Regions from separate parts of the Pseudomonas sp. BB438 genome, predicted to be linked through region 1. Evidence: predicted binding sites of a transcription regulator. Region 1 holds the regulator's gene; the other holds the start of a gene.
What was found. Region 1 encodes FliA, which starts transcription of late flagellar genes. Its sites were predicted from a motif close to CTAAAGTTTNNNNNNNNNNNGCCGNTAA; they were not measured.
Positions count from the first base shown of each region.

Region 2: the regulator FliA is predicted to act here: its motif matches at 2,981-3,008, upstream of AC1ZV1_RS16815 (methyl-accepting chemotaxis protein).

Region 1 is NZ_CM170001.1:4,663,764-4,669,503, reverse strand. It holds gene flhF (flagellar biosynthesis GTPase FlhF) at 1-275, shown strand, start outside; gene fleN (flagellar synthesis regulator FleN) at 440-1,267, shown strand; gene fliA (RNA polymerase sigma factor FliA) at 1,264-2,013, shown strand; gene AC1ZV1_RS21365 (chemotaxis response regulator CheY) at 2,211-2,585, shown strand; gene AC1ZV1_RS21360 (protein phosphatase CheZ) at 2,605-3,387, shown strand; gene AC1ZV1_RS21355 (chemotaxis protein CheA) at 3,419-5,632, shown strand; gene AC1ZV1_RS21350 (protein-glutamate methylesterase/protein-glutamine glutaminase) at 5,705-5,740, shown strand, end outside.
Region 2 is NZ_CM170001.1:3,666,769-3,672,508, forward strand. It holds gene AC1ZV1_RS16800 (RtcB family protein) at 1-236, shown strand, start outside; gene AC1ZV1_RS16805 (AI-2E family transporter) at 274-1,335, opposite strand; gene AC1ZV1_RS16810 (Na+/H+ antiporter family protein) at 1,440-2,759, opposite strand; gene AC1ZV1_RS16815 (methyl-accepting chemotaxis protein) at 3,051-5,195, shown strand; gene AC1ZV1_RS16820 (ATP-binding protein) at 5,302-5,740, opposite strand, start outside.

The DNA.
Region 1 (5,740 bases):
AGAACTATCGTTCCTGTGGCCTGGTCGGGTGCATTTTGACCAAACTGGACGAGGCGGGAAGCCTCGGCGAAGCTCTGGCTCTGGCTATCAGCCAGCATCTCCCGGTAGCCTATCTGGCTGATGGGCCGAAGATCCCGGATGACCTGCATGTGGCACGCGCGCACCAACTGGTCAGCCGTGCCGTGAGCCTGCAATCGCCGGAAGAGCCCTGCGAGGACGCCATGGCGGACATGTTCGCCGGCCTTTACCAACAGCCGGTGCGTCGCGCCAGTTGAAGATTGTGAGCCCCGGATGGGGCGTGGGGCGGCCAGTTGGGTCGCCCAAGCGATGCGGATGCTCTGTTAGACGATCCGCGAGCGCCGGAGGCGGTGGAGCACCGCAACCGGATTAGCCGAAACGCCAGAAGCGTGACGGTCGAACGACGAGACAAGGTATTGATATGGGTATGCATCCCGTTCAGGTAATCGCAGTCACCGGCGGCAAGGGTGGCGTGGGCAAGACCAACGTGTCGGTGAATCTGTCGCTGGCGCTGGCCGATCTGGGCCGTCGCGTCATGCTGCTGGACGCCGACCTGGGCCTGGCCAACGTCGACGTGCTGCTGGGGCTGTCGCCCAAGCGCACGCTGGCCGACGTCATCGAAGGCGAATGCGACCTGCGTGACGTGATCCTCCAGGGACCTGGCGGCATCCGCATCGTCCCGGCGGCGTCGGGCACCCAGAGCATGGTGCACCTCACGCCGATGCAGCACGCCGGCCTGATCCAGGCCTTCAGCGACATCAGCGACAACATCGACGTGCTGGTGGTGGACACCGCCGCCGGGATCGGCGACTCGGTGGTGAGCTTCGTCCGGGCGGCCCAGGAAGTGCTGCTGGTCGTTTGTGATGAACCAACCTCCATCACCGACGCCTACGCTTTGATCAAGCTGCTCAATCGCGACTACGGCATGACCCGATTCCGCGTGCTGGCGAACATGGCCCACAGCCCCCAGGAAGGCCGCAACCTGTTCGCCAAGCTGACCAAGGTCACCGACCGCTTCCTGGACGTGGCGCTGCAGTATGTCGGCGCCATCCCCTACGACGAGTCGGTGCGCAAGGCCGTGCAGAAGCAGCGTTCGGTGTATGAGGCGTTCCCGCGCAGCAAGGCGTCCCTGGCCTTCCGTGCGGTGGCGCAGAAGGTCGACAGCTGGCCGCTGCCGGCCAACCCACGAGGGCACCTGGAGTTCTTCGTCGAGCGCCTGGTGCAACATCCCACGGGTTCGGCCGTATGACCGCGGCCTCCGGAGCGCGTATGTACAGCAAGGCACAGGCGCACAACTCCCAGGAACTGCTGATCCAGAAGCACGCACCGCTGGTGAAGCGCATCGCCTACCACCTGCTGGGTCGTCTGCCCGCCAGTGTGCAGGTGGAGGACCTGATGCAGGCTGGCATGATCGGCCTGCTGGAGGCGGCGAAGAAATATGACCAGGGCAAGGGCGCGAGCTTCGAGACCTACGCCGGCATCCGCATCCGCGGCGCCATGCTCGACGAGGTACGCAAGGGCGACTGGGCGCCGCGTTCGGTCCACCGCAACACCCGCATGGTCAGCGACGCCATCCGTGCCGTCGAAGCGCGTACCGGACGCGACGCTAAAGATCAGGAGGTTGCTGCCGAACTCAATATGAGCCTCGAAGATTATTACGGCATCCTCAGCGACACCCAGGGCAGCCGTCTGTACAGCTTCGACGACATGTTGCAGGACGGCGACCAGGGCAGCGGCTTTGCCGAAGACGCGTCGCACCACGACAACGAGCCGTCCCACGGGCTGGAAGACGAGCGCTTCCAGGCAGCCCTGGCCGATGCCATCACCAAGCTGCCCGAGCGTGAGCGGCTGGTGCTGGCCCTTTACTACGACGAGGAACTCAACCTCAAGGAGATCGGCGAAGTGCTGGGCGTCAGCGAATCGCGGGTCAGCCAGTTGCACAGCCAGTGTGCCGCGCGCTTGCGCTCGCGTCTGGCGGAGTGGCGCGCTCGCTGAGCATCGGGTAGTTTCGCGCCTGCGTTTTCCTAGCGAAAAGGCTGAAGGGATTTTCCTTAGGCGCGTTAGAGGCTTACGAATTTTGGGGTGACGTTCTCTTGACGCGCCCCCAGCAAAGAGCGCGCGGCGCTCAATGAATTGACGGCACGCCCGCCAGGGCGCGTTTGGTATCGATGGAGGCAGGTTTGGACAAGAACATGAAAATTCTCATCGTGGACGACTTTTCCACGATGAGGCGCATCATCAAGAACCTCCTGCGGGACCTGGGGTTCACCAATACCGCAGAAGCCGACGACGGCACCACTGCGCTGCCGATGCTGCACAGCGGCAATTTCGACTTCCTCGTTACCGACTGGAACATGCCCGGCATGACCGGCATCGACCTGCTCCGTGCGGTCCGCGCCGACGAGCGCCTGAAGCACCTGCCGGTGCTGATGGTCACCGCCGAAGCCAAGCGCGACCAGATCATCGAAGCGGCCCAGGCCGGGGTCAACGGCTATGTGGTCAAGCCTTTCACCGCTCAGGTGCTGAAAGAAAAGATCGAGAAGATTTTCGAGCGGGTCGGCAGCTAAGGCTGGCCAAGAGGGCGTCATGGATTTCAACGAATCCGCGGGTGACTTCGAGTCGACCCTGAAAAAACACGCGCGCGAATTGGTCGAATGCCTCGAGCAGGGCGACGTACAGACCGCCGTGCAGCTGATCTCCGAGCTCAACCAGGCGCGTGATCGCGGGCTCTACCAGGAGGTAGGCAAGCTGACCCGCGAACTGCACAACGCCATCGTCAACTTCCAGATCGACCCCAGTTCCCCGCGCGCCCAGGAAGTCTCGCAGATCGCCGATGCGACCGACCGCCTGTCCTACGTGGTGACGATGACCGAGAAAGCGGCCAATCGCACCATGGACCTGGTGGAAGAGTGCACCCCGGTGGTCATGCACATCGAGACCCAGGCCAAGGAACTGCAGGAAGACTGGTCGCGCTTCATGCGTCGCGAACTGGGCCCCGAGGCCTTCCGCGACCTGGCCAAGCGTGTCGAGCAGTTCCTCTACATCAGCGCCCAGGATAGCCGCAAGCTGTCCGCGCACCTGAACGACATCTTGCTCGCGCAGGACTTCCAGGACCTCACCGGGCAGGTGATCAAGCGCGTCACCAAGCTGGTGACCGAGGTCGAGTCGAACCTGGTGAAATTGGTCTGGATGGCGGGTCAGGTCGATCGCTATGCCGGCATCGAGCATGACCACGAGAGCATGCGCGACGCGGTGGAAAAAGAAAGATCGTCCAAGGGTGAAGGTCCGCAGATTGCTGCCGATACAAGAAAGGACGTCGTATCCGGTCAGGACGATGTCGATGACCTGTTGTCCAGCCTTGGTTTTTAAGCGTCCGCTGACGCTGTAGAGGGAGCACCGAATGAGCTTCGACGCCGATGACGAAATCCTCCAGGACTTCCTGGTGGAGGCCGGCGAGATTCTCGAGCTACTGTCCGAGCAACTGGTCGAGCTGGAAAGCCGTCCGGATGACATGGACCTGCTCAACGCAATCTTCCGTGGGTTCCATACCGTCAAAGGTGGTGCCGGCTTCCTCCAGCTGAACGCGCTGGTCGAGTGCTGCCACATCGCCGAGAACGTGTTCGACATGCTGCGCAAGGGCGAACGCCGCGTGGATGCCGAGCTGATGGACGTGATGCTTCAGGCGTTGGATACCGTCAACGTCATGTTCCAGCAGGTCCGCGACGCGCAAGAGCCGACCCCGGCGACTCCCGAGTTGCTGGCTGCGCTGTCGCGCCTGGCTGACCCGAACGCCGCTCCGGCTGAAGCGCCGGTTGCCGCTCCGGCCGTTGCCGAGCCCGTCGTCGAGGAGGCTCCGGCTGCTGCTGCCTATGGCGACATCACCGACGCCGAGTTCGAGCAACTGATGGATGCTCTCGAGCCGGCTGCCGAGGCGCCCGCCGCGCCGGTTGGCGCCGGTGGCGACGACATCACCGATGACGAATTCGAAGCACTGCTTGACCAGTTGCATGGCAAGGGCCAGTTCAGCGGTGCTGCCAAGGAGGCCGTCAGCACGGCTCCGGCACCGGTTGCCGAGACGCCGGCCGCCGGCGCTGGCGACGAGATCAGCGACGACGAGTTCGAAGCGCTGCTCGACCAACTGCACGGCAAGGGCCAGTTCACCGGCGCCAAGGAAGAGCCAGCCGCTGCCCCCGCTGCCGCAGAAACAATCGAGGAAGCTCCGGCTGCCGCTGCCGCCGACGACAATATCAGTGACGACGAATTCGAGAAGCTGCTCGATGAGTTGCACGGCAAGGGCCAGTTCACGGGCGCCAAGGAAGAGCCGGTCGCTCCTGCCAAGCCTGTAGCGCCTGCGCCCAGGCCTGCCGCCGCGCCGACGCCGACGGCTGCTGCCAAGCCTGCCGCGGCCAAGCCGGCTGCTGCCGCTGCGGAGAAACCAGCCAACGAGGCGGAAACCACCGTACGCGTGGACACCGCCCGCCTGGACGAGATCATGAACATGGTCGGCGAACTGGTGCTGGTGCGTAATCGCCTGGTGCGCCTGGGCCTGAACAGTGGCGACGAGGCGATGGCCAAGGCCGTCTCCAACCTCGATGTGGTCACCGCCGACCTGCAGTCGTCGGTCATGAAGACCCGCATGCAGCCGATCAAGAAGGTCTTCGGCCGCTTCCCGCGGCAGGTCCGCGATCTGGCGCGCAACCTGAAGAAAGAGATCAACCTCGAGCTGATCGGCGAAGAGACCGACCTGGACAAGAACCTGGTCGAGGCCCTGGCCGACCCGCTGGTGCACCTGGTGCGCAACGCGGTGGACCATGGTATCGAGGGTCCGGACGAGCGCGAAGCCGCCGGCAAGTCGCGTTCGGGCAAGGTGGTGTTGTCCGCCGAGCAGGAAGGCGACCACATCCTGCTGTCGATCTCCGACGACGGCAAGGGCATGGACCCGGACGTTCTGCGTGCCAAGGCCGTGGAGAAGGGCCTGCTGGACAAGGACGCGGCCGATCGCCTGTCCGAGTCCGACTGCTACAACCTGATCTTCGCCCCGGGTTTCTCGACCAAGACCGAGATCTCCGACGTCTCCGGCCGTGGTGTCGGCATGGACGTGGTGAAGACCAAGATTTCCCAGCTCAACGGGATCATCAACATCTACTCGACCAAGGGCCAGGGCTCGAAGATCGTCATCAAGGTCCCGCTGACCCTGGCGATCATGCCGACCCTGATGGTGATGCTGGGCAACCAGGCCTTCGCCTTCCCGCTGGTCAACGTCAACGAGATCTTCCATCTCGATCTGTCGAACACCAACGTGGTCGACGGCCAGGAAGTGGTGATCGTCCGCGACAAGGCGCTGCCGTTGTTCTACCTCAAGCGCTGGCTGGTGCCGGGCGCGCAGCATGACGAGCCGGGCGAGGGCCACGTGGTGATCCTCTCCGTGGGCACCCAGCGTATCGGCTTCGTGGTCGATCAACTGGTGGGCCAGGAGGAGGTGGTGATCAAGCCACTGGGCAAGATGCTGCAGGGCACGCCGGGCATGGCGGGGGCAACGATCACCGGGGACGGGCGCATCGCGCTGATCCTCGACGTGCCGAGCATGCTCAAGCGTTACGCCCGTCGTATCTGACCGCCATGGGCGGGCCGTGGGATGACCCCGCGTCCGCCCGTGTGATGGAAGACGTTTTTTTCAGGAGTGTCTATGGCTGTCAAAGTCCTGGTGGTGGACGATTCGGGG
Region 2 (5,740 bases), 1.0 Mb from region 1:
TGTGGTCCTGCAGCCACGGCGCTGGTCGCAGCATTCGACGCCAGGCTGTCCGCGCCCTCCGGAGCGCGGGCGAGAGCAATCTGCCGTGGCACTGCGTGACGCTGCGCGAAGAACGCCGGATCGAGGAAGCGCCCAGCGCGTACAAGCCGGTCGGACCGGTCATCGAAGCCCAGGAAGAGGCGGGACTCATCCAGCCCCTCGTGCGCATGCGCCCCTGGCTGACCTTCAAGGCGTAGAAAGGAACGAGCCCCGCTTCCACGGCGCTCGTTTCGTTCAGGGCGAAACCGATGTTTCCTCACGCCCGGTGAACAGGTCCCAGGATGCCATGAACAGCGCTGCGATCAGCGGGCCGATGACGAAGCCGTTGAGACCGAACAGCGACATGCCGCCGAGGGTCGAGATGAGTACCACGTAGTCGGGCATCTTGGTGTCCTTGCCGACCAGGATCGGGCGCAGGATGTTATCCACCAGGCCGATCACCACCACGCAGAACAGCGTCAGCACCACGCCCTGCCAGATCGCGCCGGTGAGCAGGAAGTAGGCCGCCACCGGCACCCAGATCAGCCCGGCGCCGATGGCCGGCAGCAGCGACAGGAAGGCCATCAGCGTGCCCCAGAGCAGCGAGCCCTGGATACCGAGGAACCAGAAGATCAGCCCGCCCAGGGCGCCCTGGGTCGCGGCGACGGCTATGTTGCCCTTCACCGTGGCGCGGATCACCGTGGTGAACTTGGTGAACAGGTGCTGCTTGTGCTCGACGCTCAGCGGTACTGCCTGCTTGATGCGGCGCCCGAGCGCCGGACCGTCGCGCAGGAGGAAGAACAGCAGGTACAGCATGATGCCGAAGCTGATGACGAACTCGAAGGTGTTCTGGCCGATGCTGAAGGCCTTGGTGGCCACCAGTTGGCTGGCCTGCATCGCGCCCGCCGAGAGCTTTTCCTGCAGGCTGGACAGATCGGCGAGGTCGAAGCGCTCCAGCAACTGGTGCGCCCAGCCCGGCAGAGCGGCAACCGCCTGCTGGTAGTAGGCGATGAAGTTCAGCTCACCCGACTTCAGCCGCTGGTAGACAGTCGCCCCCTCCTGCACCAGTGCGCCGGCAATGAAGGTCACCGGCAGGATCACGATCAGGAAGCACACACCGAGTGAAATCAGCGCGGCCAGGTTGTTGCGCCCGTTGAGTTTCACCCGCAGGCGGCGTTGCAGCGGTGCGAAGATGATCGCCAGGATGGTGCCCCAGAAGACCGCCCCATAGAACGGCAGCAGGATCCAGCCGAAGGCGAGTGTCACCACCAGCAGCAGGGCGAGGAACGTCCGGTATTCCAGTTTCGATTCGAACATGAGCGGGTCCATGGATGGATAAACCTGCTCATTAGTCAGCAGTTGCCCTGCCAAGTGCAACTTTCAGCGCGCAATTGCCGCGCGCCGGGCCCTTGATCAACGGTCTAGAGCACCATCGCGGCCACCCAGCCGAAGACCAGCAGCGGCAGGTTGTAGTGCAGGAAGGTCGGCACCACGGTGTCCCAGATGTGGTTGTGCTGCCCGTCCACATTCAGGCCGGAGGTCGGGCCAAGGGTGGAGTCGGACGCCGGCGAGCCCGCGTCGCCCAACGCACCGGCGGTGCCCACGATACTGACGATGGCCAGTGGGCTGAAGCCCAGGTGCACCGCCAGGGGCACGAAGATCGCCGCGATGATCGGCACCGTGGAGAAGGACGAACCGATGCCCATGGTCACCAGCAGGCCCACCAGCAGCATCATGAAGGCCCCAAGCGCCTTGCTGCTGCCGATCCAGCCGGCGGCGCTGTCCACCAGGCTGGCGACCTGTCCGGTGGCGGTCATCACCGCCGCGAAGCCCTGGGCGGCAATCATGATGAAGCCGATCATGGCCATCATTTTCATGCCTTCGGTGAACAGGTCGTCCGCTTCCTTCCAGCGCACCACGCCAGACAGCGAGAACACCAGGAAGCCAACCAGCGCACCGAGGATCATCGAGTCCAGCAGCAGCTGCACGGCGAAGGCCGCTGCGACCGCGACCCCTGCCACGACCAGGCTCATCCTGCTGTAGGGCGTATCGACCCGCTCGGCCTGCTCGATGCGCTCCAGGTCGTAGTCGCGCTTGCGCCGGTAGCTGAAGAGCACCGCGATCAGCAGGCCACAGACCATGCCCAGGGCCGGGATCAGCATGGCGTGGGTGACGTTGAGGCCCTGCACATCGACGCCTGCGCGGGCCACGTTGGCCAGCAGGATCTGGTTCAGGAAGATGTTGCCGAATCCCACCGGCAGGAACATGTAGGGCGTGATCAGGCCGAAGGTGATGACGCAGGCGATCAGCCGGCGGTCGATCTGCAGGCGTGTCAGCACGTAGAGCAGCGGCGGCACCAGCAGCGGGATGAAGGCGATGTGGATCGGCAGGATATTCTGCGAGGAAATCGCCACCACCAGCAGCAGGCCAACCATCAACCACTTGAAGCCGTTGGAGCCGTTCGCTTCGTGGCGACCGAGCATCGCCAGGGCGCGGTCCGCCAGGGCGTGCGCCATTCCGGAGCGCGCAATGGCCACGGCGAACGCGCCGAGCATGGCGTAGGACAGCGCCACCGTCGCACCGGCGCCCAGCCCTTCGTTGAACGCCTTGAGCGTGCCGTCCATGCCCAGGCCGCCAAGCAGGCCGCCCACTACCGCACCAGCGATCAATGCGACCACCACGTGCACGCGACACAGGCTCAGCACCAGCATCAGGCCAATGGCAATCAGCACCGCATTCATCTTCACCACTCCTCTTGCACATCGCCGCGCCGGGTGCGGGCAAAAGGCGCGCACTCTGCCAAACGCCCGCCCGGGTGTCAAAAAACGAGTCGAATCAAGACGTTTCCGAGACTGTTCGGCGGGGTTTTCCCCGCGCTGCGCACGCTTTTTGCCTGAAAGTCGTTGCCCGTCGCAACGGCACGCCAGAATCGCCTGTTTTCTGACGTTTCGCTCCGTCACGGGTCAAGAAGATGCGGGAAAGGCCGATACACCAGGCATCCCGAGGCCAAGTTAAAACAAGGATTCCTCTCCATGCTGCTGCGCCGTCTCTCCATCCAGTGGAAGATCACGTTGCTTGCCGGGCTCTGCCTGCTCGGCGTCGTGTCGCTGCTGTCCGGCCTGTCCGTCTACCGCACGCAACACAGCACCGCGCTGGTCAAGCAATCGAGCACGCAGATGCTCGATGAAGCCGCGAAGGCGCGCCTGCAGTCGCGTGGCGAAGTCCAGGCCATGCGCATTCAGCGCTACATCATGGATGCCTACCAATACGGCAAGGGTTTCTCGCGGCAAGTGCTGTTCCTTCGCGACCAGGCGCAGAAGCGCTTCCTCGACGCCTACGACCTGCGCGAAGACCTGACCCGCCAGGTGAAGACCGCCCTGGAAGGCAACCCGGAACTGTTGGGTCTCTATGTCGCCTTCGAGCCTGACGCACTGGATGGCAAGGACAAGCTGTTCGCCGGCCAGAGCGAGTTGGGCAGCAACGACGCCGGTCGTTTCTCCATCTATTGGTCCCAGGCGACACCGGGCAAGCTGGAGTCCGAGGCCATGGCCGAATCCCTGCTGCAGGACGCCAGCCCCGGACCGAGCGGCAGTGCCTATAACGCCTGGTTCACCTGCCCCAAGACCACCGGCCAGCCGTGCGTCCTCGACCCCTACTTCGATGACGTCGGCAACAAGCGCATGCTGATGACCAGCATCGCCTTCCCGCTGGAGCTGGACGGCAAGGTCATCGGCGTCATGGGCCTGGATATCAGCATGGAGAAGCTGCAGGAAATCAGCGTCGAAGGCAGCCAGGAACTGTATGACGGCCAGGGGCGCGTCAGCATCGTCAGCGCCGCCGGCCTGCTCGCCGGCCACAGCGCCGATGCCTCCAAGCTGAGCAAGAGCCTCAAGGAGGTCTACCCGAACCAGGGTGCCGACCTGCTGCAGGCCATTGCCGCCAACCATGAGCAGGTTTTCCGCCAGGATGACCAACTGCGCGTGGTCGAACCGCTGCAACCGATCCCCGGCTCCAAACCCTGGGGCGTGCTGCTGGAAGTCCCGCAGAACGTCCTGCTCGGTCCGGCCATCGAGCTGCAGAACGAGCTGGACGGCCAGAGCCTGCAGGGCACCGTCTATCAGTTGGGCTTCGGGCTCATCGCCATCCTGATCGGCCTGTTCGCCATGTGGCTTACCGCCCGCGGCGTGACCCGGCCGATCCTCAATGTCGCCGCCATGCTGCGCAACATCGCCAGTGGCGAAGGCGACCTGACCAAGCGCTTGGACTACACCGGCAAGGACGAGCTGGGCGAGCTGGCCGGCTGGTTCAATCGCTTCCTCGACAAGCTGCAGCCGATCATCCGGGACGTGAAGTCTTCGGTACAGGACGCCCGCGCCACCGCCGACCAGTCCTCGGAAATCGCCAGCCAGACCAGCGCCGGCATGCAGCAGCAGTTCCGCGAAGTCGACCAGGTCGCCACCGCCTCGCAAGAGATGAGCGCCACCGCCCACGACGTCGCCAACAGCGCCGCCATGGCTGCCGACGCGGCACGCGGCGCCGATGGTGCGACCCGCGACGGCCTCAGCGTGATCGACAACACCACCCGCCTGATCGACGAACTGGCCAGCGACATGAGCAGCGCCATGAGCCAGGTGGAGGGTCTGGCGGCCAGCAGCGAGCAGATCGGTTCGGTGCTGGAAGTGATCCGCGGCATCGCCGAGCAGACCAACCTGCTGGCACTCAACGCCGCCATCGAGGCAGCCCGTGCCGGTGAAGCCGGTCGCGGCTTCGCGGTGGTTGCCGATGAGGTGCGCAACCTCGCCAAGCGCACCCAGGACTCGGTGGAGGAAATCCGTCAGGTCATCGAAGGCCTGCAGAACGGCACCCGCGACGTGGTCGGCGCGATGAGCAACAGCCATCGCCAGGCGCAGGACAGCGTGAATCAGGTCGAACAGGCGGTGGCCGCGCTGAAGCGCATCGGCGATGCGGTGGGGGTGATCACCGACATGAACCTGCAGATCGCCAGCGCCGCGGAGGAACAGAGCGCGGTGGCCGAGGAGATCAACCGCAACGTGGCGGGCATCCGCGACGTCACCGAATCGCTGTCCAGCCAGGCGCAGGAATCGGCGCAGGTCAGCCAGTCGCTGAACAAGCTGGCGAACCACCAGCAGGGGTTGATGGATCAGTTCCGCGTCTGACTCTCCGCGGCACGGCTCGCTCCTGTAGGAGCGGGCCATGCCCGCGACCCGCCGGCGAGGCCGGTGCCAGTTCCCGTTCGCGAGCACGGCATTCTCGTGAACAGCATCACCCCGCCCGCCGCGGCAACTCGATCACCACCCGCAACCCACCCAGCTCACTGCCTTCCAGTCGCAGGCTGCCGCCACAGGCCGCCGCGATATCCCGCGCGATACCCAGGCCCAGACCGTGCCCGGCCACCTGCTCGTCCAGCCGCGTGCCACGTTCCAGCACACTGTCGCGCTGGTCCTCGGCGATACCCGGCCCATCGTCGTCCACGCTCAGGCGGTAATGTTCAACACCCTTCTCCACCGTCAGGCGCACCTGCGCATCGGCCCATTTGCACGCGTTGTCCAGCAGGTTGCCGAGCATCTCCAGCAGGTCTTCCCGGTCATACGGCAGACGGGTCGCCGGTGGCGCTCGCCAGTCGATGGCAAGGTGGTCGCCATGAATCAGCTTGAGCATCTCGCACAGGCTCGGCAGTTCCGCATCACAATCGAAGTGCGCA